One region of the Mesorhizobium sp. P2_A12 genome, then DNA from elsewhere that is predicted to be linked to it. Evidence: predicted binding sites of a transcription regulator. Region 1 holds the regulator's gene; each other region holds the start of a gene.
The links. The regulator LexA, encoded in region 1, represses DNA repair genes until DNA is damaged. The targets are predictions, from matches to a motif close to TGTTCNNNNTGTGTTCNG.

Region 2: the regulator LexA is predicted to act here: its motif matches at 4,634-4,651, upstream of AC1DZU_RS10435 (ImuA family protein).
Region 3: the regulator LexA is predicted to act here: its motif matches at 5,249-5,266, upstream of AC1DZU_RS00835 (YifB family Mg chelatase-like AAA ATPase).

The regions. Positions count from the first base shown of each region.
Region 1 covers NZ_JBFUCU010000012.1:141,846-148,859, forward strand. Annotated here, with positions in the region: gene kynU (kynureninase) at 1-262, opposite strand, end outside; gene AC1DZU_RS23225 (GntR family transcriptional regulator) at 425-1,162, shown strand; gene lexA (transcriptional repressor LexA) at 1,535-2,272, shown strand; gene AC1DZU_RS23235 (ComEC/Rec2 family competence protein) at 2,266-4,728, opposite strand; gene gltX (glutamate--tRNA ligase) at 4,831-6,255, shown strand; gene gltA (citrate synthase) at 6,440-7,014, shown strand, end outside.
Region 2 covers NZ_JBFUCU010000004.1:46,648-53,661, reverse strand. Annotated here, with positions in the region: gene AC1DZU_RS10465 (ATP-binding protein) at 1-206, opposite strand, end outside; gene AC1DZU_RS10460 (response regulator) at 197-889, opposite strand; gene AC1DZU_RS10455 (DUF4153 domain-containing protein) at 893-2,440, opposite strand; gene AC1DZU_RS10450 (HpcH/HpaI aldolase/citrate lyase family protein) at 2,734-3,624, shown strand; gene AC1DZU_RS10445 (DUF1737 domain-containing protein) at 3,674-3,880, shown strand; gene AC1DZU_RS10440 (metallopeptidase family protein) at 4,068-4,490, opposite strand; gene AC1DZU_RS10435 (ImuA family protein) at 4,675-5,694, shown strand; gene AC1DZU_RS10430 (DUF6504 family protein) at 5,636-7,014, shown strand, end outside.
Region 3 covers NZ_JBFUCU010000001.1:172,316-179,329, forward strand. Annotated here, with positions in the region: gene AC1DZU_RS00825 (hydantoinase/oxoprolinase N-terminal domain-containing protein) at 1-1,121, shown strand, start outside; gene AC1DZU_RS00830 (malate synthase G) at 1,387-3,558, shown strand; gene AC1DZU_RS00835 (YifB family Mg chelatase-like AAA ATPase) at 3,629-5,158, opposite strand; gene gshB (glutathione synthase) at 5,547-6,488, opposite strand; gene AC1DZU_RS00845 (glycosyltransferase family 2 protein) at 6,726-7,014, shown strand, end outside.

The DNA of each region.
Region 1 (7,014 bases):
CGATCAGGCGTCCGAGTTGGTCGCCAAGCTCGACCGGCATGTCGAACCAGCCGGCGGTGTTCCAGGCACGGATGAGGTCCTGCGCCCATTCCTGTGTCGCGGCCTTGTTCAGTTCGTCGAAGACGGTGGGTGAAGCCGCACCAAGCGAATTGCCGTCGAGGTAGATCACCCCTTGCGGCAAGACGAAACGATCGCGCATGGCGCGTAGCGGGTCCGCGGCGTCCATCGCCTCGATTGCAGCGAGATCGGGAGTTGCATTCATGGTCGACTATCCCCGCGCATGGGCGTGCTCAGATGAACATATCAGGTGAAACATTTGGCGATCATGGGCAGTCCCTTGGGTGTTGTCAAACATTATATATAATTTACGCAATGGAAGGATTTCATATATAATCACCCGGCCAATTGGTACGGATGGTCGGCAATGCTGGACGACGAGCACTTCTCGAAGACAGAAGCAGCCTACAAGCTGCTGCGCCGCGATATCCTCACCACCCGTCTGAAGCCCGGCGCACCGCTCAAGCTTAGCGCGTTGCGCAACAGCTACGGCATCGGCTGGACACCGCTGCGCGAGGCGCTCTCGCGATTGGAGGCCGAGCGCCTGGTGACCGCCATCAGCAATCGCGGCTTTGCCGTCGCTCCGGTCTCGCGCAACGAGCTGGAAGATCTGTCACGCGCCAGATTGGTGGTTGAACTGCCTCTGCTCCAGGAATCGATCGAGAAAGGCGGCCGTGAATGGGAGGACGCCGTCGTCGCTGCCCACTATCGGCTGTCGCGCAGCAGGACCGCGGTCGACGACCCGTCCGACAACGTGGTCGACGAATGGGATGAAAAGCACGAGGCTTTCCACGCGGCATTGCTCAGCGCGGCAACATCCCCCTGGCTGCTGACCTTCCACTCCACGATCGCGGATCAGTTGCGTCGCCATCACCGCTTTCTTGGCCTGGCGCCAACCTTGCGTGCGGCCGCCGGTCTCCAGCATGGCTACGAAGAGGCCATGGAGGCGCTGCGCCAGGCCGTCGCGATCAAAGATCATACCGCGCTCATGGAGGCGGCGCTGGATCGCAACATCGAGCGCGCGAAAACCCTGATGGTTGCCCACATCGGCTACACGCTGCATGTCTATGTCCACGCCGGCGACGGCAGCTCAAACAAACGGTAATGCGACGACGAACAAGGCAAGGCCGATATGGCCAATTCCTCCGCCAAAGTTGGCATTTTGGCTCCCTTTCGTTCACGGGGAGCCACGACCGGTGAAGTGAACCAAGCCCTCTTGTCGAGCTCCAGCGTTGGCCGAGGCCAAGCCCGACACAGGGTGGGCCACAGGTCATTAACCATAGCAATTTCAATCCAACCAAGCGCTCGGCGTTGGCAGGCAAGCGTCGATCGCGACCCACTGCCGGGGCGCCAAATAATTTCAGCCACCTTAACAAGTTCATTAAACTTTAAACGGTTGCGGAACACAACTGGAACAGATAGTGTTTGTTCTGGGTTTGTTTTTCCGATTCTGGTTTTGGGTAACCTGGGGGCTGCCATGCTGACGCGCAAACAACACGAACTCCTGATGTTCATTCATGAACGGCTCAAGGAAAGCGGCATTCCGCCATCCTTCGACGAGATGAAGGAAGCACTCGACCTTGCCTCCAAATCCGGCATACACCGGCTGATCACGGCGCTGGAGGAGCGCGGCTTCATTCGCCGCCTGCCCAATCGGGCGCGCGCGTTGGAAGTGCTGCGGCTGCCGGATTCGATCGCGCCAGGCCTCAATGCGGCAAAGAAGTTCTCGCCAAGCGTCATCCAGGGCAGCCTCGGTCAAGGCGGCCTTGGCCGGCAACTCAAGCCTGCGTCTTCACGGATGCCTTCGGCCGGCAATGACGACGACGTGGTCTCCGCCGTGTCGATCCCGGTCATGGGACGCATCGCGGCCGGTGTGCCGATCGACGCCATCCAGCACCAGACGCATTCGATCTCGGTGCCGCCGGACATGATCATGGGCGGCGAACACTATGCCCTTGAGGTCAAGGGCGACTCGATGATCGATGCCGGCATCTTCGACGGCGATACCGTCATCATCCGCAACGCCGATACAGCCAGCCCGGGTGAGATCATCGTGGCGCTGGTGGATGAAGAGGAAGCGACGCTGAAGCGGTTCCGCCGCAAGGGTGCCTCGATTGCTCTCGAAGCCGCCAACCCGGCCTATGAAACCCGCATTTTCGGACCGGACAGGGTCAAGGTGCAAGGCAAGCTCGTCGGGCTGATCAGACGCTACTGAGCCGAGCTTGCGACCGGCTTTTCGGGTTTGCGGTAGGGTGGCAGGCCCCTCGCCTCGCGCGAAAACTTGCGCTGCGTGTGCCAGGGCCGGTATGACCCGTCCACCGCGAAGCTGATCGTCGCAGGCGTGGTCGCCGATTGGCGATCGAAGAAGACGGCCGCGCTACCCTTGCGGGCCAGTTGTCGTTTGGTGATGACGAGCACCAGCGGATTGTGACAGGGGTCATAGGCCGTGGCGTCATTGATGACGATCAGGTCGGCGAAGCCGCAGGCCATCCAGGCGTCCTTTCGGTCTTCGACATGCGCGATGATCGCACCAGACGGATGCTTGGCGAGACAAATGCCTGATGTGCAATAGAAAGGCGCGCCCGACGGCAACTCGGCGGCATCGGCTATCTCGAATTGCCCGTCTCCTTTGCTGAACACCTCCGGCATGACGATGGTTTCGGATGTCAGCGCGCGTTTCCAGTTGTCGACCGTGAATTCGTTCGGGCGTGCCCGGCTGACGGCGAGTTCGCCACCCCCGATCGGCAGCGCAACCAGCCTGGCGTCCTCCGAGATCAGCACGTCCGGGGCGCGCGTGTCCGAGACGGTCAACAGGCCGGCAAGCGCGAACGGAAGGGCTGCGAGCCGCAGCCATGTCGTCGCCATCGTCGCGATGACCAAGGCAATCGCCACCAGCAGGACAGACTGCTGCGAAATCAACCCGACCGCGTCCACCGGCGAGCGCTCGGAAATCCATCCGGACATGGCGATCATCACCGTCAGGCCTTTGCCCATCACGTAAAGAAAGGGACCATCGGCGCCAAAGGGCATCGCCAGCGCACTGAGGACGGCGAAAGGCATCACAACCAGCGAGACGATTGGCATAATGGCGAGATTGGCGAACAGGCTGAGCGGCGACACCCGCTGAAAATGCCAGATGGCAAAAAGCGCCGTGGCGCTGCCGGCAATGATGGAGGTCATGGCAAGGCCGCCCATCGCCAACAGGAATTTTCTGGTGAGAAAGCCAGGCAGAGATCGCCGTGGCGGCGGCGGTTTCGTTTTCGCCGCACGATGATCCGACCAGCCGGCATAGGCACCGACCAGCGCCGCGGTCGCCGCGAATGACATCTGGAAACTTGGGCCGACCACTTCATGCGGCGACACCAAAATGACCGCGATCGCCGAGATCGCCAGGTTGCGCATGGTCAGCGCCGCCCGATCGAACAGCACCGCAATTAGCATCACCGCCAGCATGATGAAGCTGCGCTCTGCGGCAACGACGACGCCTGAGATGACGAGATAGGCGGCGATCGAGAAAAGGGCCGCGGCCGCGGCGTATTTCTTGACGGGCCGGCGCGCGGAAAAGTCCGGAAACAGGGCAAAGGCGCTGCGCATCAGCATCATGATGGTGCCTGCGACCAGCGCCATGTGCAGTCCTGAAATGGAGATGACGTGGTAGATGCCGGTGCGCCGCATCGCTTCGTTGATCTCGTCGGGAATGCCGGCGCGCACGCCGACGATCAGCGCCGCGGCGATCTCGCCTTCGGCGCCACCGACACTGCCCCTGATATGGTCGGCGATGGCTTCACGGGCATTTTCTATCTCCGAGGCAAGGCGGGCCGAAGGCGGCATGTCGTCGTCATTGCCGGCGACAAGCTTCGGATTGCCGAGGAAAAACCCGCTGCCGCCGATGCCGGCGAAATAGCTGTCGAAGGAGAAGTCGTAGCTGTCCGGCCGCACCGGGCCGGTGGGCGGTAACAGCTTGGCGTAGCCGGTGACCAGGGAGCCTGCGGTTATCTCTGCCGGGGTCTTTCGTGCCGAAAGCCGAACCCGCTCCGGGGCATAGCGCAATTTCGGCCTGGCTGTCGACGTCACGTCGATGGTCAGCCGGATGCGGCCGGTCTCCATTCGGTCAAGCGAGACGACGCGGCCGGTCACTTGGGTCGAGATTTCCGAACCCAGCATCTGCGTTCCAGCCCGCCATGTCTCGACCTTGCCGGCGAGCAGGCCGAGCGTGCACAGCAGCACAGCCATGAAACACAGATGGGTTTTCGGCCAGGAACGCGAGACGAACGCGCAGAGCCCCGTCAGAACGACGACCGCAACAGGCTTTGCAAAATCTGGTTCCACCGTCAGCGAAAAATAGCCGATCGCTCCGATCGCCAGACAGACCGGCACCAGCAGGAAGGCTACGCCTCGGTCAAGCTCCAGGCTTCCTGCCGTGGCCACGCTGTGGCGCAGCCGAGGCAGTGATATCCGGCCGATTTGCCGGCGCACGCGCACGATCCTGCCGGCTTCGGCAACAGGGACGGGGGCGGAGACATCCGCTTGCAACGGCGGGTTGCCGGGGTCCGGCAAGATGGGTGATGGCGGTGGCAACGTAGTCGGCAGTGGCATCGCAAACAGGGACCGTTCGCTGACGCCAATAGCGGCGTCCTCGCCCTGATCCGAGCCCCAGCCCCGTCCAGCCATCGGGTCTGCCCCTTGCGCCCTCGACACCCTATGCTACATGAACGCGCAATGCGCGAAAGTCCGCGCAACCACACCCCGCTTCAGATGGTTTCCGAGAGTTTCATGTCCGACAAGGTCGTCACCCGTTTTGCCCCCTCGCCCACCGGTTACCTGCACATAGGCGGCGCGCGCACGGCGCTGTTCAACTGGCTGTACGCAAAGCACACGGACGGCAAGATGCTGCTGCGCATCGAGGACACCGATCGCGAGCGCTCCAACGATGCCGCGACCGCAGCCATTCTCGACGGGCTTTCCTGGCTCGGCCTCTCCTGGGATGGCGAGGCCGTCTCGCAGTTCGAGCGCGCGCCGCGTCATCGCGAGGTGGCCGAGGAGCTCGTGCGCATGGGCAAGGCCTACTACAGCTACGAGACGCCGGCCGAGCTGGAGGCGATGCGCGAGGCAGCACGCGCCAAGGGGCTGCCGCCCCGCTATGATGGCCGCTGGCGTGACCGGGACCCCTCCGAGGCGCCCGCAGGCGCCAAGGGCGCCATCCGCATCAAGGCGCCGACCGCGGGCGAGACGGTGGTGCACGACCATGTCCAGGGCGAGGTGCGCTTCCCCAACAAGGATCTCGACGACTTCATCATCCTGCGTTCGGACGGCAACCCGACCTACATGCATGCCGTCGTCGTCGACGACCACGACATGGGCGTCACCCACATCATTCGTGGCGACGACCATTTGACCAACGCGGCCCGCCAGACGGTGATCTACGACGCCATGGGCTGGGACGTGCCGTCTATGTCGCATATCCCGCTGATCCACGGCGCCGATGGCGCCAAACTGTCGAAGCGGCACGGCGCGCTCGGCGTCGAGGCCTATCGCGCCATGGGCTACCTGCCGGAGGCGTTGCTGAACTACCTGGCGCGCCTTGGCTGGAGCCATGGCGACGACGAGATCATGTCGATCAAGGACATGATCTCCTGGTTCGACATCGGCGATGTCAACAAGGGCGCCGCCCGCTTCGACTTCGCCAAACTGGAGGCGCTGAACGGCGTCCATATGCGCCGCATGAGCGATGCCGAGCTGTTCGACATCTTCATCGCCACCCTGCCTTATCTCGAGGGTGGTCCAGCGATGGCCGCGCGCCTCGACGACAGGAACAAGGCGCAACTGCTGGCCGCGCTGCCGGGCCTGAAGGAGCGCGCCAAGACACTGGTCGAGCTTGTCGACGGCGCCGCCTTCCTTTTTGCCACCCGGCCGCTGCCGATCGACGACAAGGCGGCACTTCTGCTCAACGAAGACGCGCGCAAGATCCTGCGCGGCGCTCACGAAGCTTTGAACGCGCTTTCAGGTGACTGGACGGCCACTGCGGCGGAGGCGGCGGTGCGCGACTATGCGCAGGCCGGCGGCCATAAGCTTGGCGCCGTGGCCCAGCCTTTGCGCGCCGCCCTGACTGGCAAAAGCACCTCGCCGGGTGTGTTCGACGTGCTTGCCGTGCTCGGCCGCGAGGAAAGCCTGGCGCGCATAGCGGATCAAATCGATTAGGAGCGAACTGGCCCAAGAAGATTGGCATTGAAAGGCGCGTTTCGCAGTGCAACATTAGGCCCTGGCCCAATCTGGCACGCACCTCCTAGAATGCGGTGGCGAATACGCGCATTGCGGTGATTTCGACGTGTCGCTCTGCGGAATTTTGCCTTTGCCGGCATGAGGAAACAAGAAGGAGTTTGCAATGACCGAAGCTGCGAAAAAACTGGATTTGGGCGGCAACACCCACGAGGCCACGGCAACGCTTGAATTCGCCGGCAAGACGCACGAGTTCAAGGTGCGAAGCGGCTCGGTCGGGCCTGATGTCATCGACATCGCCTCGCTCTACAGCACGACCGGCGCCTTCACCTACGATCCCGGCTTCACTTCGACCGCAAGCTGCGAGTCGGAGATCACCTTCATCGACGGCGACGCCGGCATCCTCTTGCACCGCGGCTATCCGATCGACCAGTTGGCCGAACACGGCGACTTCCTCGAGGTCTGCTATCTCCTGCTCTATGGCGAATTGCCGACCAAGGCGCAGAAGGACGATTTCGATTACCGCGTGACGCGCCACACCATGGTGCACGAGCAGATGTCGCGCTTCTTCACCGGCTTCCGTCGCGACGCGCACCCGATGGCGGTGATGTGCGGCGTCGTTGGCGCGCTGTCGGCCTTCTACCACGACTCCACCGACATCTCCGACCCTTACCAGCGCATGGTTGCCTCCATGCGGCTGATCGCCAAGATGCCGACGATCGCGGCGATGGCCTACAAATA
Region 2 (7,014 bases), on a different contig from region 1:
TCCTGCGCATAGATGGCGGCAATGGCGGCACCTTGCGCGATCAACTCGGCTTCGGTCTGGCGGATCAGCTGGTTCTCGTAGAGCCGGAAGAAGAACAGGCCGACCAGCGGCAAGGCCATCACCAGGATCAGGATGGCAACGACGACCGTGGCAAGGCGCGGCCGCCATTTGCGGCCAATCCACTTGCGTGAGGCCGTCAGCCGCATGGGCCTAGCCGGAAGCCGACGCCATGCACGGTCTCGATGGCATCCAGGCAGCCCGCCGCCGCCAGCTTGGCGCGGATGTTGCGGATATGGCTGTCGACGGTGCGGCCGGCGACATGGATGTTGGCGGCATAGGCGTTTGCCATCACCGCGTCGCGGTCGAGCACATGCGTCGGCCGCGCCAAAAATCCTTTCAGGATCGAGAACTCGATCCCGGTCAGGGCGAGCGGCCTGCCGTCGAAACTGGCGGCATGGCTGGCCGGCGCCAAAGCGAGCTTGCCATGCGCGAACTGCCTGTCGTCGGCGGGTTCGGGCGGCACAGGGCGGGCGCGCCGCAGGATGACGTTGACGCGGGCGACCAGCTCTCGCGGGCTGAACGGTTTGGTCACATAGTCGTCGCCGCCCATTTCGAGCCCGAGGATGCGGTCGATCTCCTCGTCGCGCGCGGACAGGAACAGCACCGGCACGTCGGATGTGTGCCGCAGCCGCCGGCAGACCTCCAGCCCGTCCATCTCCGGCATGCCGATGTCGAGCACGACGAGATCCGGCGCCCGTCGTCCGATCTCCTGCAAGGCGGCGGCGCCGTCGGCCACCCCAAGCGTTTTCATGCCGGCCTTTTCCAGCGCGAAGCAGATCACCTCGCGGATATGCGGGTCATCGTCGGCGACGAGGATGTGATGCGGCATCGGTCAGCGGCCCGGCAAGGAAGGTTGCGAAGGCTGAGGAAGCACGAGCGACCCCTTGCTGTCGAGATAGCGAAGCAGGCGCCAGTCGCGAAAGCTCCAGGCCCGCCAGTTTTGCTGGACGGTGCGGTACCAGTCTTCGTCGCTGCCGCGCCGCCCTGCCAGTTCGCGCAAGACCGAATTGTTGGCGGCTCGACTCTGATGATCGAGGAAGCGATCCAGCGCCGGAAACGCGCCCGGACCGAGCGAGCGCAGATACCAGGCATCGAGGGAAATGCCCTGGCCGGTCATTTCGAGGGAGTGGTCGACATTGTAGTTGGCGATCAGCGCGGCAAAGTTGATCAAACAGCCGGCATACAGCGTCAGGGATAACGTCAGAAGATTGGCGGAGAATAGCCATTCATTGGATTTTCCGAGCGCGATGCGGGCGATGATCAGCGCAAGACCTGATGCCACCAGCCCCATCCAGACGAAAGCCGCGATGCGCCAGTAGGTCAGCGCGTAGATGCCGACATAGAGATCGAGCCGCAGGATCGACGAGATGACCAGCATGATGTTCTGCGCCACCCAGGCATAGACCAGCCGGCGGATGAGCGGATCCCCCGATGTTTCGCTTCCCGGCCTGAGCGCCGCCAGCACAAAGCCGGCGGCAAGGAGTGCCGTGACGATCAGGGGATAGGCGCCGCGATGCGCATAGGCAGCGTAGCTCAAGCCGTCGGGAAGGGCGACCCCACCCCACAGATAGGTGGCGTCGAGCCCAGTCTGCAGCGCGAACAGCACGTTGAAGACGATCAAGGCGCGCAGTATGGCTGCCTTGCCGAACACGATGTCCTCGACGACGTGCCTTTGCGGATTGGTCGCCGGTTGAGCACCGGCAAGGGGATTGTTTGGCCGGGAGCCGCGCTGCCGAAAGCGCGGCAGGCGGGGCCGCAGGAAGGCCCAGACGCCAGCGAGCACGAACAGCCAGAAGGCAATCCGCGCCAGCTGGATCAGATCGAGCAGTTTTAGAAGATCGATCAGCGACAGCCAGTATTCAATGACGGGATTGGCGGCGCCGAACAGCGCCAGGAACACGGCGCCCAGTGTCAGCGGCATCACCCAGACGGCAACGGCCGCCAGCCGCACTCGGCGCCGGCCGAACCGGCGCGCCACCCTGCGCCAGCGGATGAAATCGCTGATGAAGCGGAACGGCGCCGCCAGCCCGAACAACGCGATCTGGCCGGCAATGCGAGCGATGCGATGGCGCAGCCGCCCGCTGAGCGAGAGCGCGAAGACGACCAGGGCCGCAAGCGCGATCGATACCGACAGCGCGCTGACATTTTCGGCGAGCGGCAGCAGCGCGACAAGCAGCGCGGTGGGCTTGATCCACAGCCTGCCGTCGCTGAAGGCGGCGGGATGCACGGCAACCACCCCGGCGGCAATCAGGATCGCGAACAGGAAAACCGTGATGCCGGCTGGCTGGCCGTAAAACAGAAAATCCGCCAGCGCGACAAGCAGTACGGCAACGCCGAGGCGCGCGCAATAGGTCGGTGCCGCGGAGAAGAATGCTGTCATGACCTGGCCCTCCTGATGGCTTCCAGCCGGACGATCGGCGGGCGCTTGCGGGCAAAAGGGATGAGGATCGCCACGGGATTCGCGCGCGGCGGATCGGCCAGCCACCAGCCTTCGCTGCGCAACCGGTAAGGAAGGGACCAACGGGATTTTGGTCGGTTTTGCATGCCGCCTGTCTCGCAGGCCGGCAGGGAGACGGCGGGGCGGATCCGAGGAGGTTTTCCGCAAGCGTGTGCAGTTTTCGTGCAGGCTGGAGACGGCTTGCCTCGACCATCCACAGACGGCATAGATCAGCCATGGAAACCTATCGCCCACGCCGCTCGGTGCTCTACATCCCGGCCTCCAACGACAAGGCATTGGCCAAGTTCGCGCAGCTTGCCTGCGATGTCGTCATCATCGACCTCGAAGATGGCGTCGCCCCGGCCGACAAGATCGCCGTGCGTGAAAAGCTGGCCGGCATCTTCGCCAACCGCCCAGCTGCCAACCACGTTGGCCGCCGCTGCGAGATGGTGGTGCGCATCAATGCACTGGCCAGCGAATGGGGCGCCGACGACCTGCTGGCTGTCGCAAGCTGCGAGCCCGACGGCATCCTGTTGCCCAAGGTCGACACGCCGCGCGACTTGCTCGAGGCCGGCGACGTGCTCGACGACAATTTTGCTCCCGACAGCGTGAAACTGTGGGCGATGATCGAGACGCCCAAGGCGCTGCTCAACATCGGCGCCATTGCCGAACTTGGCCGCGATCCGGCTTCGCGCTTGGCTTGTTTCGTTGCCGGAACGAACGATCTGCTCAGCAAATCCGGCGTGCTGGCGACGCCTGACCGGCGCTATCTTGTGCCGTGGCTGATGCAGATGGTGCTGGCCGCGCGCGCCGGCGGCCTCGACATGCTGGACGGCGTCTCCAACGATTTCCGCGACCTCGACGCCTTCGCCCGTGAATGCACGGAAGCGGCGGCCATGGGGTTCGACGGCAAGAGCCTCATCCATCCGGCCCAGATCGAAGTGGCGAACCTGACCTTTGCGCCGTCCGCTGAAGCCGTGGCCGAGGCACGCCTGGTGAAGGATGCCTTTGCGCTTCCGGAAAATGCCGGCAAGGGCGTGATTGCGCTGAATGGAAAAATGGTCGAGAGGCTGCACCTGGCGCAAGCTGAAAAACTGCTGGCGAAGGCGGCGGCCATCGGCGCATGATATCGCCTGATGCTCGCGGGCTAAGGGCACTCACGACAGGAATTGACGGATGAAACTCTACCGCTTTCTCACTGGCCCTGACGATGCCAGCTTCTGCCACAAGGTGACTGCGGCGCTGAACAAGGGCTGGCACCTGTTCGGCTCGCCGACCTATGCCTTCGACAAGAAGGCCAAGACGATGCGCTGCGGCCAGGCCGTGGTGAAGGATATCGACGGTCAGGAATATGGGCCGGATACCAAGCTGAGCGATTGGTAGGCTTAAAGCTCCGACGCAGGGTGTGTTGAGATTCAGGTCAGGCCGAGCCGGAGTCGAGGACGGGCGCGAAGCGACCAAACAAGGTGGGTTCCGAGAACCGGAGCGGAGCGTACATTTGGGTACGTGAGCACCGGAAGCGCAGGTATCAGCCATTTGCAGACCGGCATCACCTGAATATCAGCACACCCTACTCAGCCGCCTCTTCGATCTTTTCCATATCATCGTCCGACAGGCCGAAATGGTGGCCGATCTCGTGGATCAGCACGTGGGTTACGATGTCGCCCAGCGTTTCCTCGTTTTCGGCCCAGTAGTCGAGGATGGCGCGGCGGTAGAGTGTGATGCGGTTCGGGCCTTCGCCGGTCTGCGGGTTCCAGCGCTCGGCGATGCCGCGCCCCTCGAACAGGCCGAGCAGGTCGAAGGGCGTTTCCAGCGACAAATCGTCCATGATCTCGTCGGTCGGGAACTCGGCGATCTGGATGACGATCTCGCCGGTCAGCTTGCGAAAATCCTCCGGCAGATGGGCGTAAGCCTCCAGCGCCAGGAACTCCATTTCCTCCATCGACGGCGAAAGCTCGTCGTGCCAGCTGCGGGTCTTGTAGATGCGGGCCATGCTGTGTCCTTTGATCCCGGCATATAGGCTTTCGCGCTGCAATCGGCAAATGGCGCGGGCGGCCACGCCTCTGCCAAGCCCCACGACAGGAATAAATTCCCCATGACTCCGCTTGACTCTTGGGGGTCCCTCTGGAATCTATAAGGAACATAACAGGAACAATTGTGAGTGAAAGCTGACCGTCATGGCGATGACCGCCGTGGCGCGGGAGACTGTTTTTGCCCTGCGCCGCCAGATCGCGAAGATCGAGGGAACGCTGCCCGAGCGCCTGCAGGCGCCGGCCGCGGCGACCCCTGATGCTCGCGTCGACGCCGGTCCCAGCATCGATGTGACGATTGTCCGCCGAGGCGTTGCCGCGGCTTTGCCGGATGCGTTCCTGCCCACCGGTGTCGAACGCCTCGATGCTGCCCTGAGCGGCGGCTTGCCGAAAGCCGCCTTGAGCGAAATCCATGGCATTGAAACCCGAGATGCCGGAGCCGTCGCCGGCTTCGCTCTGTCGCTCACAAGCCTGATCCTCAAGCAGACGCAAGGGCTGCCGGTGCTGTGGATCGGCACATCGGAGATTTTTCGCGAGGCCGGCTTTCCCTATGCCAGGGGGCTTCATGCCTCGTTCGGCATCGAACCCGAGCAATTGCTGTTTTCCGAGGCGCCAAAACTTGTCGATGCGCTGTGGGTCGCCGAGGAGGCCGCCCGGATGACGGCGCTCGCCGCCGTCATCCTCGAGATCCGCGGCAATCCGCAGCGGCTCGACCTGACCGCGACGCGCCGGCTGCATGCCCGGGCGCAGAGTGCCGGCCGCCCGGTGTTCCTGCTGCGGCAGGCCGCCGAGCCCGAACCGACGGCCGCACCCGTTCGTCTTATCGTCGCGTCGGCGCCGGCGGTGCCGCGCGACACCATCGCCGGGCGGCTCGCCGGCTCGATCGGCCGCCCGGCCTTCACCATCACCATCGGCAAGAGCCGCACGGCTCTGCCAGGACAATTCACACTGGAGTGGAACCCCGATGAACGCGCATTCGATGAAAGATGGGGCGAGGAAAGAGCAAAGAATCCTGTCGCTGTGGTTTCCCTATCTCGCGGTCGAAAGGATCCTGCGGCAGCGTCTGGGGCGGTCCTGGCGTTCCCGCCCATCGGATCACCTGCCGCTGGTGATCAGCCATCGCAAGGGCAACGCGCAGCGTATCTCGGCCCTCGACGAGCGTGCTGAGGCGCTGCACCTGAAGCGCGACATGGGCATCGCCGATGCGCGCGCCATGCATCCGTCGATCGACATCGTCGAGGCCGACCCGCAGGCCGACCGCCGCCTGCTCGAAGGCCTTGCCGACTGGTGCGACCGCTACACCCCGCTGGTGGCGCTGGACGCAACGGACGGCCTGTTTCTCGACGTCACCGGCTGCACCCATCTTTTCGGCGGCGAACGCGCCATGCTGGACGACATCCTGTCGCGCTTCTTCCATCAGGGGTTCGATGTCCGCGCCGGGCTTGCCGCGACGCCGGGGGCGGCCTGGGCAGCGGCACGCTTTGCCAGTGACCGCATCGTCGCTGGCGGCGAGGAGGAAGCCTTGCTCGCACCCTTGCCGCTGGCAGCCCTGCGTATCGAGCCCGCCACCCGCACCAGCCTGGAAAGCGTCGGCCTGCGCACGGCGGGCGCCGTCATGGCGGCACCGCGCGCGCCGCTTGCCCGCCGCTTCGGCGCCTCGCTGCTTTTGCGCCTCGACCAGGCGCTTGGCCGTCTCGACGAAGCGGTGTCGCCGCGCCTTCCCGTCGCACCGCTTTCGGTCGCACGTCATCTCAGCGAGCCCGTCACCCTGACCGAGGATATCGAACGGCTGGTGGGCATGCTGGCGGCGGCATTGAAGATCGACCTTGAGCGCCGTGGCGAGGGCGCCAGGATGCTGGCGCTGCTTTTGTTTCGCGTCGACGGCGTCGTCAGCCGCATCGCCATCGGCACCTCGCGGCCGATGCGCGAACCCCCTCTGATCCAGAAATTGTTCCATGAAAGGCTGGCCGCGCTCGAACAGGATATCGATGCCGGCTATGGCTTCGATCTCGTCCGGCTCTCGGTGCTGTCGGCCGCCGCTTTCGACATGCAGCAGGCCGACCTTGCCGGCGACGCGACCGATGACGGCGCCGATATCGCGCTGTTCGCCGACCGCATCCGCGCCCGGCTCGGCGAGGGCGCGGTCCTGCAACCGGTCACTGTGGAAAGCCATCTGCCGGAGCGCGCCGTCGCCACGATCCCCTTCACCGAGGCCCCGCGCCGGACCACGCCGCCGAAGGAGCCGGGCCGGATCCAGGCGCCGATGACCATCTTCCCGCCGGAACGGCCGATCCGGCTGTTCCGCTCGCCCGAGCCCATCGAGGTGCCGGCCACCGAAATGCCGGAGGGCCCGCCGCTGAACTTCCGCTGGCGGCGTGCGCTCTACAGGGTGACGCGTGCCGAGGGACCGGAACGCATCGCGGCGGAATGGTGGCGCGAGCCCGCGAGCGACGAGGCGGCATCGACACGCGACTATTTCCGCATCGA
Region 3 (7,014 bases), on a different contig from region 1:
CCGTCGGCGGCTTCCGCACCATGGTCGAGGCGGTGGCCATGCGCACCTTCGGCCTTGGCGGCGATTCCGAAGTGGCGCTGGAGGATGGCGCACTCAACCCGAAAATCCTGCTCGGACCGCGCCGCCTGGTGCCCTTGGCGCTGGCGGGGATGGCCCACGGCGCCGCCGTCACGGCGGAACTCGAACGGCAATTGCGGGCGCCCAATCCTGGTCGCATGGACGGCCGCTTTGCGGTGCGCACCGGCGTGCCGGATCGGCTTGCCGCTGGACTGACCGGCGCCGAAGCGCGGCTCTACGAGGCGATCGGGGCCGTGCCGCTCGCCGTAGACAGGCTTTTGACCTCTAACGCGCAGAACGCGACCTTGAACCGGCTGGTGTCGCGCGGGCTGGTGCATGTCGCCGGCTTCACGCCGTCGGACGCCGCCCATGTGCTGGGCAAGCAGGCGAACTGGGATCCGGTCGGCGCTCGCCTCGGCGCTGAGCTGTTCGCGCGCAAGCGTGACGGCCGCGGCCAGCCCATCGCCGTGTCGCCGGAGGTGATCTCGGAGCGCGTCCTGGTGACGCTGACGCGCTGGTCGGCGGAATACATCCTCGAAACCGCCTTTGCCGAGGACGGCCTTGATGGCGCGTCGACGGTGGCGCATGCGCTGGTGCAGCGCGCCGTCGACTCGCACCCCGGCATCGCCCGGCTGAGCGTCGCGCTCGACCGCCCGGTCATCGGCCTCGGCGCTTCCGCACCCCTGCACTATGCCGGCCTGCCGCCGCTGATCGGCAATGAATGCGTGGTGCCGGAGGATACCGACGTCGCCAACGCGCTCGGCGCCGTCGTCGGCCAGGTCAGGGTTTCTGCCGAGGCGCGGGTCAGCCAGCCCAAGGAAGGCCTGTTTCGACTTGCCTCGGGTGAAACCGTGAGCGATTTCCTCGACGAAGCGGCGGCCATCGCGGCGGCCGAGGCCGATGTCCGCGCCATCGTCGCCCAGCGCGCCAGGGATGCCGGCACCGACAGTGCCGAAATCGAGGTCGCGACCGAATTCCGCGTCTCGACCGTCGAAGCCCAGCGCATGTTCATCGAGGCGCATGTGGTGGCGGTGGCCTCGGGAAGGCCAAGGATTGCTGTTTAGCCCCTTCTCCCCGTTCACGGGGAGAAGGTCCCGGCAGGGGGATGAGGGGCAGCGCCGACGATCGAAAGAGTGGCGCCATCTTTGTAGATCCTAGCGCCGCCCCTCATCTGGCTGCCGCCATCTTCTCCCCGTGAACGGGACAAGGACGCTCTCATCGCCGGTTTCGGCGACCTTGCCTAAAAGTTCCCTTCACCTTAAGCCGAATTGACCCTGCAAACCTGACATGCCAAACGCCCGACCGAGCCTTTCGTCTGGAGACCAGCTTATGACCGATCGTATCGAGATCGCCGGATTGCGGATTGCCCGCGAGCTGCATGATTTTGTGGCTGGCGAGGCGTTGCCCGGCACCGGCGTCGAAGCGGCCGATTTCTGGAACGGCTTCTCGGTCATCGTCCGTGACCTCGGCACCAAGAACCGGGCGCTGCTGGCAAAACGCGACGCTATCCAGGAGAAGCTCGACGGCTGGTATCGCGACCATGGCGCGCCCATCGACATGGAGGCCTACAAGATCTTCCTGAAGGAGATCGGCTATCTCGTCCCCGAGGGGCCGGCCTTCAGCGTGTCCACCGACAATGTCGACCCGGAAATTGCAGTCGTTGCCGGCCCGCAGCTGGTCGTGCCGGTGATGAATGCCCGCTACGCGCTCAACGCCGCCAATGCGCGCTGGGGTTCGCTCTACGATGCGCTCTATGGCACCGACGCCATTCCCGAAACCGACGGCGCCGGGAAAGGCAAGACCTTCAATCCGGCGCGCGGCGCCAAGGTCGTTGCCTGGACGAAAAATTTTCTCGATGAAGCTGCCCCGCTCACCTCTGGCAAATGGGCCGGGGTGAACGGCCTGTCGCTGGCGCAAGGGGCGTTGCGGCTGAGCGCCGGCGCCGGCTCGACCACGCTGGCCAACCCCACGCAATTCGTCGGTTATTGCGGCGATGCCGCCAATCCGGATGCCGTGCTGCTGGTCAGGAACGGCCTGCACATCGAGATCGTGATCGACCGCGGCAACCAGATCGGCAGGACCGATCCGGCGGGGATCGCCGATGTCATCCTGGAATCGGCGCTGACCACCATCCAGGACTGCGAGGACTCGGTCGCGGCGGTGGATGCGCAGGACAAGGTCGTCGTCTACCGCAACTGGCTCGGCCTGATGAAGGGCGATCTGGCGGAGGAGATCACCAAGGGCGGCAAGAGTTTTGTCCGCAACCTCAACCCCGACCGCACCTACACCGCGCCCGCCGGCGGCACGCTGACCGTGCCAGGCCGCTCGCTGATGCTGGTCCGCAATGTCGGCCACCTGATGACCAATCCGGCGATCCTTGATCGCGACGGCAACGAGGTGCCGGAAGGCATCATGGATGCGGCGATGACGGCGCTGATCGCGCTGCACGATGTCGGGCGGAACGGACGGCGCGCCAACTCCCGCGCCGGCTCGATGTATGTCGTGAAGCCCAAGATGCACGGGCCGGAGGAAGTCGCCTTCGCCGTCGAGATCTTCGACCGCGTCGAGGCACTGCTCGGCATGGCCAGAAATACCATCAAGATGGGCATCATGGACGAGGAGCGGCGCACCACCGTCAACCTCAAGGAAGCGATCCGCGCGGCACAAGAACGCGTGGTGTTCATCAACACGGGCTTCCTCGACCGCACCGGCGACGAGATCCACACCTCGATGGAAGCCGGCCCGATGATCCGCAAGGGCGACATGAAGCAGGCCGCCTGGATTTCTGCCTACGAGGCCTGGAATGTCGACACCGGGCTCGAATGCGGGCTGGCCGACCATGCCCAGATCGGCAAGGGCATGTGGGCGATGCCGGATTTGATGGCGGCGATGCTGGAGCAGAAGATCGCGCATCCCAGGGCCGGCGCCAACACCGCCTGGGTGCCGTCGCCGACGGCGGCGACGCTGCATGCCACGCACTACCACAAGGTCGATGTCCACGCCGTGCAGGCGGCGCTGAAGAACCGGCCCAAGGCCAAGCTCGACGATATCCTGTCGGTGCCGGTCGCGGTGCGCCCGAACTGGACTCCCGACGAGATCCAGCGCGAGCTCGACAACAACGCGCAGGGCATCCTGGGCTATGTCGTGCGCTGGATCGATCAGGGCGTCGGCTGTTCGAAAGTGCCAGATATCAACGATGTCGGCCTGATGGAGGATCGCGCAACGCTGCGCATCTCCTCGCAGCACATCGCCAACTGGCTGCACCACGACGTCTGCTCGCGCATCCAGGTGATGGATTCCCTGCGGCGCATGGCGGCCATCGTCGACCTGCAGAATGTCGGCGACCCGCTCTACCGCCCGATGGCCGCCGACTTCGACAACTCGATCGCCTTCAAGGCCGCCTGCGACCTGGTGTTCAAGGGCCGCATCCAGCCCAATGGCTACACCGAGCCGGTGCTTCACGCGCGGCGGCTGGAGCTGAAGGCGCGCGCCTCGGTCTGAGCCGAAGATTCATGGAGCCAAGGGCAAGGTGCCGCCGCTTGCGTTTCCAGCCCTTGAAGGGCAGGGGGCGTCACGCCGCCTGCGCCACGCGCTCCGAACTCATGCGGTAGGAAATCGCTTCGGCCAGGTGGATGCGGCCGACCGTTTCGCTGGCGTCGAGATCGGCCAGTGTGCGCGCCACTTTCAGCACGCGATGATAGGCCCGCGCTGAAAAGGCGAGCTTTTCGCTGGCGTCCTTAAGCAGCGACAGGCCGGCGGCATCCGGCATGGCGATCTCCTCGATGACCGCCGGCGCGCAATGCGCGTTGGTGGTGGAGCCGACTCCGAGCCGCTCGAAACGCTCGCGCTGGATTGTGCGGGCGCGCGCCACCCGCAGCGCCACCGAGGCACTTTTCTCCGCCCGGTCGGGCCGGATCAGGTCACTGGCCGAGACCGCCGGTACCTCGATCCTGAGATCGATGCGGTCGAGCAGCGGGCCTGAGATGCGCGCCTGATAATCGGTGCGGCAGCGCTCGCCGCGCAGGCAGCGATAGCCCGGCTCGCCGGCCATGCCGCAGCGGCACGGGTTCATCGCCGCGACCAGCTGGATGCGCGCCGGATAGGTGACGCGATGGTTGGCGCGTGCGATCATGCAGTCGCCGGTCTCCAGCGGCTGGCGCAGTGCATCGAGCGTCTGCGGCGTGAATTCGGGAAACTCGTCGAGGAACAGCACGCCGTGATGGGCGAGCGACACTTCGCCCGGCCGGGCGCGGATGCCGCCGCCGACCATCGCCGCCATCGAGGCCGAATGGTGCGGCGCGCGGAACGGCCGCCGGTCGGTCAGTTTGCCTTCGCCGAGTTCGCCGGCCACCGAGGCGATCATCGACACTTCGAGCAATTCCTTCGGCGCCAGCGGCGGCAGAATCGACGGCAGCCGCTGCGCCAGCATCGACTTGCCCGATCCCGGCGGCCCGATCATCAAAAGGTTGTGCCCACCGGCGGCCGCCACTTCCAGCGCCCGCTTGGCGGTCTCCTGGCCCTTGATATCGGCGAGGTCGGGCAGGTCGCGCGCCGCAGCGTGGATGCCGGCCTCCGGTCGCGACAGCACCTGCGTGCCGCGAAAATGATTGGCGATCGCAATCAGGCTGCGCGGCGCCAGAATGTCGAAATCCTTGCCGGCCCAGGCTGCTTCCGGGCCGCAGGCGAACGGGCAGATCAGGCCCTTGCCCTCGGCGTTGGCGCCGATTGCCGCCGGCAAGGCGCCGGCGACTGCGGCAATTGTGCCGTCGAGCGACAATTCGCCAAGCACGACATAGCCGGCAAGCATGTCGCCCGGAATGGCGCCCAATGCCGCCATCAGGCCAAGCGCGATCGGCAGATCGTAATGGCTGCCCTCCTTGGGCAGGTCGGCCGGGGCCAGATTGACGGTGACCTTCTTCGACGGCATCGACAGGCCGGAGGCATGCAGTGCCGCCTGCACCCGCTCGCGGCTTTCGGCCACCGCCTTGTCGGCCAGGCCGACGATATGCATGTTGACCTTGCCGGGCGAGATCATCACCTGCACGTCGACCGGCACGGCCTCGATGCCCTGGAAAGCGACCGTGCGAACCCGCGCCACCATTTTATGCCCCCGGATAGTGGTTCGCTTATGCCTTGGCGATCAGGGCGCGAGCGAGATCGGAGAAGACAACCACAGATTTCGGAGTTAGGCAAGAACATTACAAGAACATGCGGTTGCCTCACGTAAGCTGAAGAATTCACCGGCAAGGACGCGCCGTTCATGAGTCGGCTTCGATCGGAAGCTTGGGCGATTAGCTGTCGCGCAACCAATGGGAAACAGCAAGGTCAGTGGTTGGGAAGAAAGCCCATGGCCAGTGTCGATCCGCAGCGGGCTGATATGCCCGACTGATCAAATCAGGAACATTGCAGGAATACCCAGCCCCGCCGGTCGCGGCCGGGTTGTGCCCGGTTGAAAAAACGGAACATGGTTAAGACAAAATGAAAACGGTCTATTTCCGCTTGTCCTCGACCGCGTCCCAGAACAGGCTGGCGATGTCGGAGCCGCCAAAGCGCCTGACTTCGCGCACGCCGGTTGGCGACGTTACGTTGATCTCGGTCATGTAGTCGCCGATGACATCGATGCCGACCAGGATGAAGCCGCGCGCTTTCAGCGCAGGGCCGATGCGGGCGCAGATTTCGCGCTCGCGCGTCGTCAACTCGGTCTTTTCGGCACGGCCGCCGACATGCATGTTGGAGCGGGAATCGTGCTCGGCCGGCACCCGGTTGATGGCGCCGACCGGCTCGCCATCGATCAGGATGATGCGCTTGTCGCCCTTGCGCACATCCTTCAAATAGCGCTGCACGATATAGGGCTCGCGGAACATCTGGCCGAACATTTCGAGCAGCGAGGCAAGGTTGCGGTCGGCCTCCAGCATGTGGAAGATGCCGGCGCCGCCATTGCCGTAGAGCGGCTTGATGATGATGTCGCCGAACTCCTTGCGGAAGGCGGCGACTTCGAGCGGATCCTTGGTGATCAGCGTGTCCGGCATCAGGTCGGAAAACTCGGTGACGAAGATCTTTTCCGGGCTGTTGCGCACCCAGGCCGGGTCGTTGACCACCAGCGTCTTCGGGTGGATGCGTTCGAGGATATGCGTGGTGGTGATGTAGTTCATGTCGAAGGGCGGGTCCTGGCGCAGCAGGACGACATCCATTTCCTCCAGATCGGTGCGCACCCTCTCGCCCAGCGAATAATGGTTGCCCTTCTCGTCGCGCACCTGCATCTCCTCGATGCGGGCAAACACCTTGCCCTCGCGCAGCGATAGCCGGTCGGGCGTGTAGTGGAACAGCTGATGGCCGCGCCGCTGCGCCTCCAGCGATAGCGCGAAGGACGTGTCGCCGGCGATCGACACGGTGGAGATGTGGTCCATCTGGACGGCGATTTTCAGCTTCATGGCAGGTCTCCGGCGGCTCGGATGGGCGACTGTCTTGCCTGTACAGGCTCACTGCCCGTCTGCCAATCGCGACATATTGAAGATTGGCATCAGACAACCGCGAGCCCGCCCTGCCGACCGATTGGAGACAAGGCGAGGCTGCGCGTCATCGCTTTCTTAAGCCTTGCCGTGCAACGGTAAGTCCGATTACGCCCGGCCGAACTGACGCGCGCCGGGCACTCGATGGAACAACGACCAATGAACGCCGTCACCGCCATCCGCGCCACCGCAACCAAACAGCTCGAACTCACCATCCTCATGCCGTGCCTCAACGAGGCCGAGACGCTCGCCGCATGCATCGGCAAGGCGAAAACCTTCCTCGACAAGGCGGGCATCTCCGGCGAGGTGCTGATCGCGGACAATGGCAGCACCGACGGATCGCTGGCGATTGCAGCGGCGGGAGGCGCCCGTGTCGTCCCGGTGGCCCAAAAAGGCTATGGCGCGGCCCTTTTGGGCGGCATCGCGGCTGCCAAGGGCCGCTTCATCA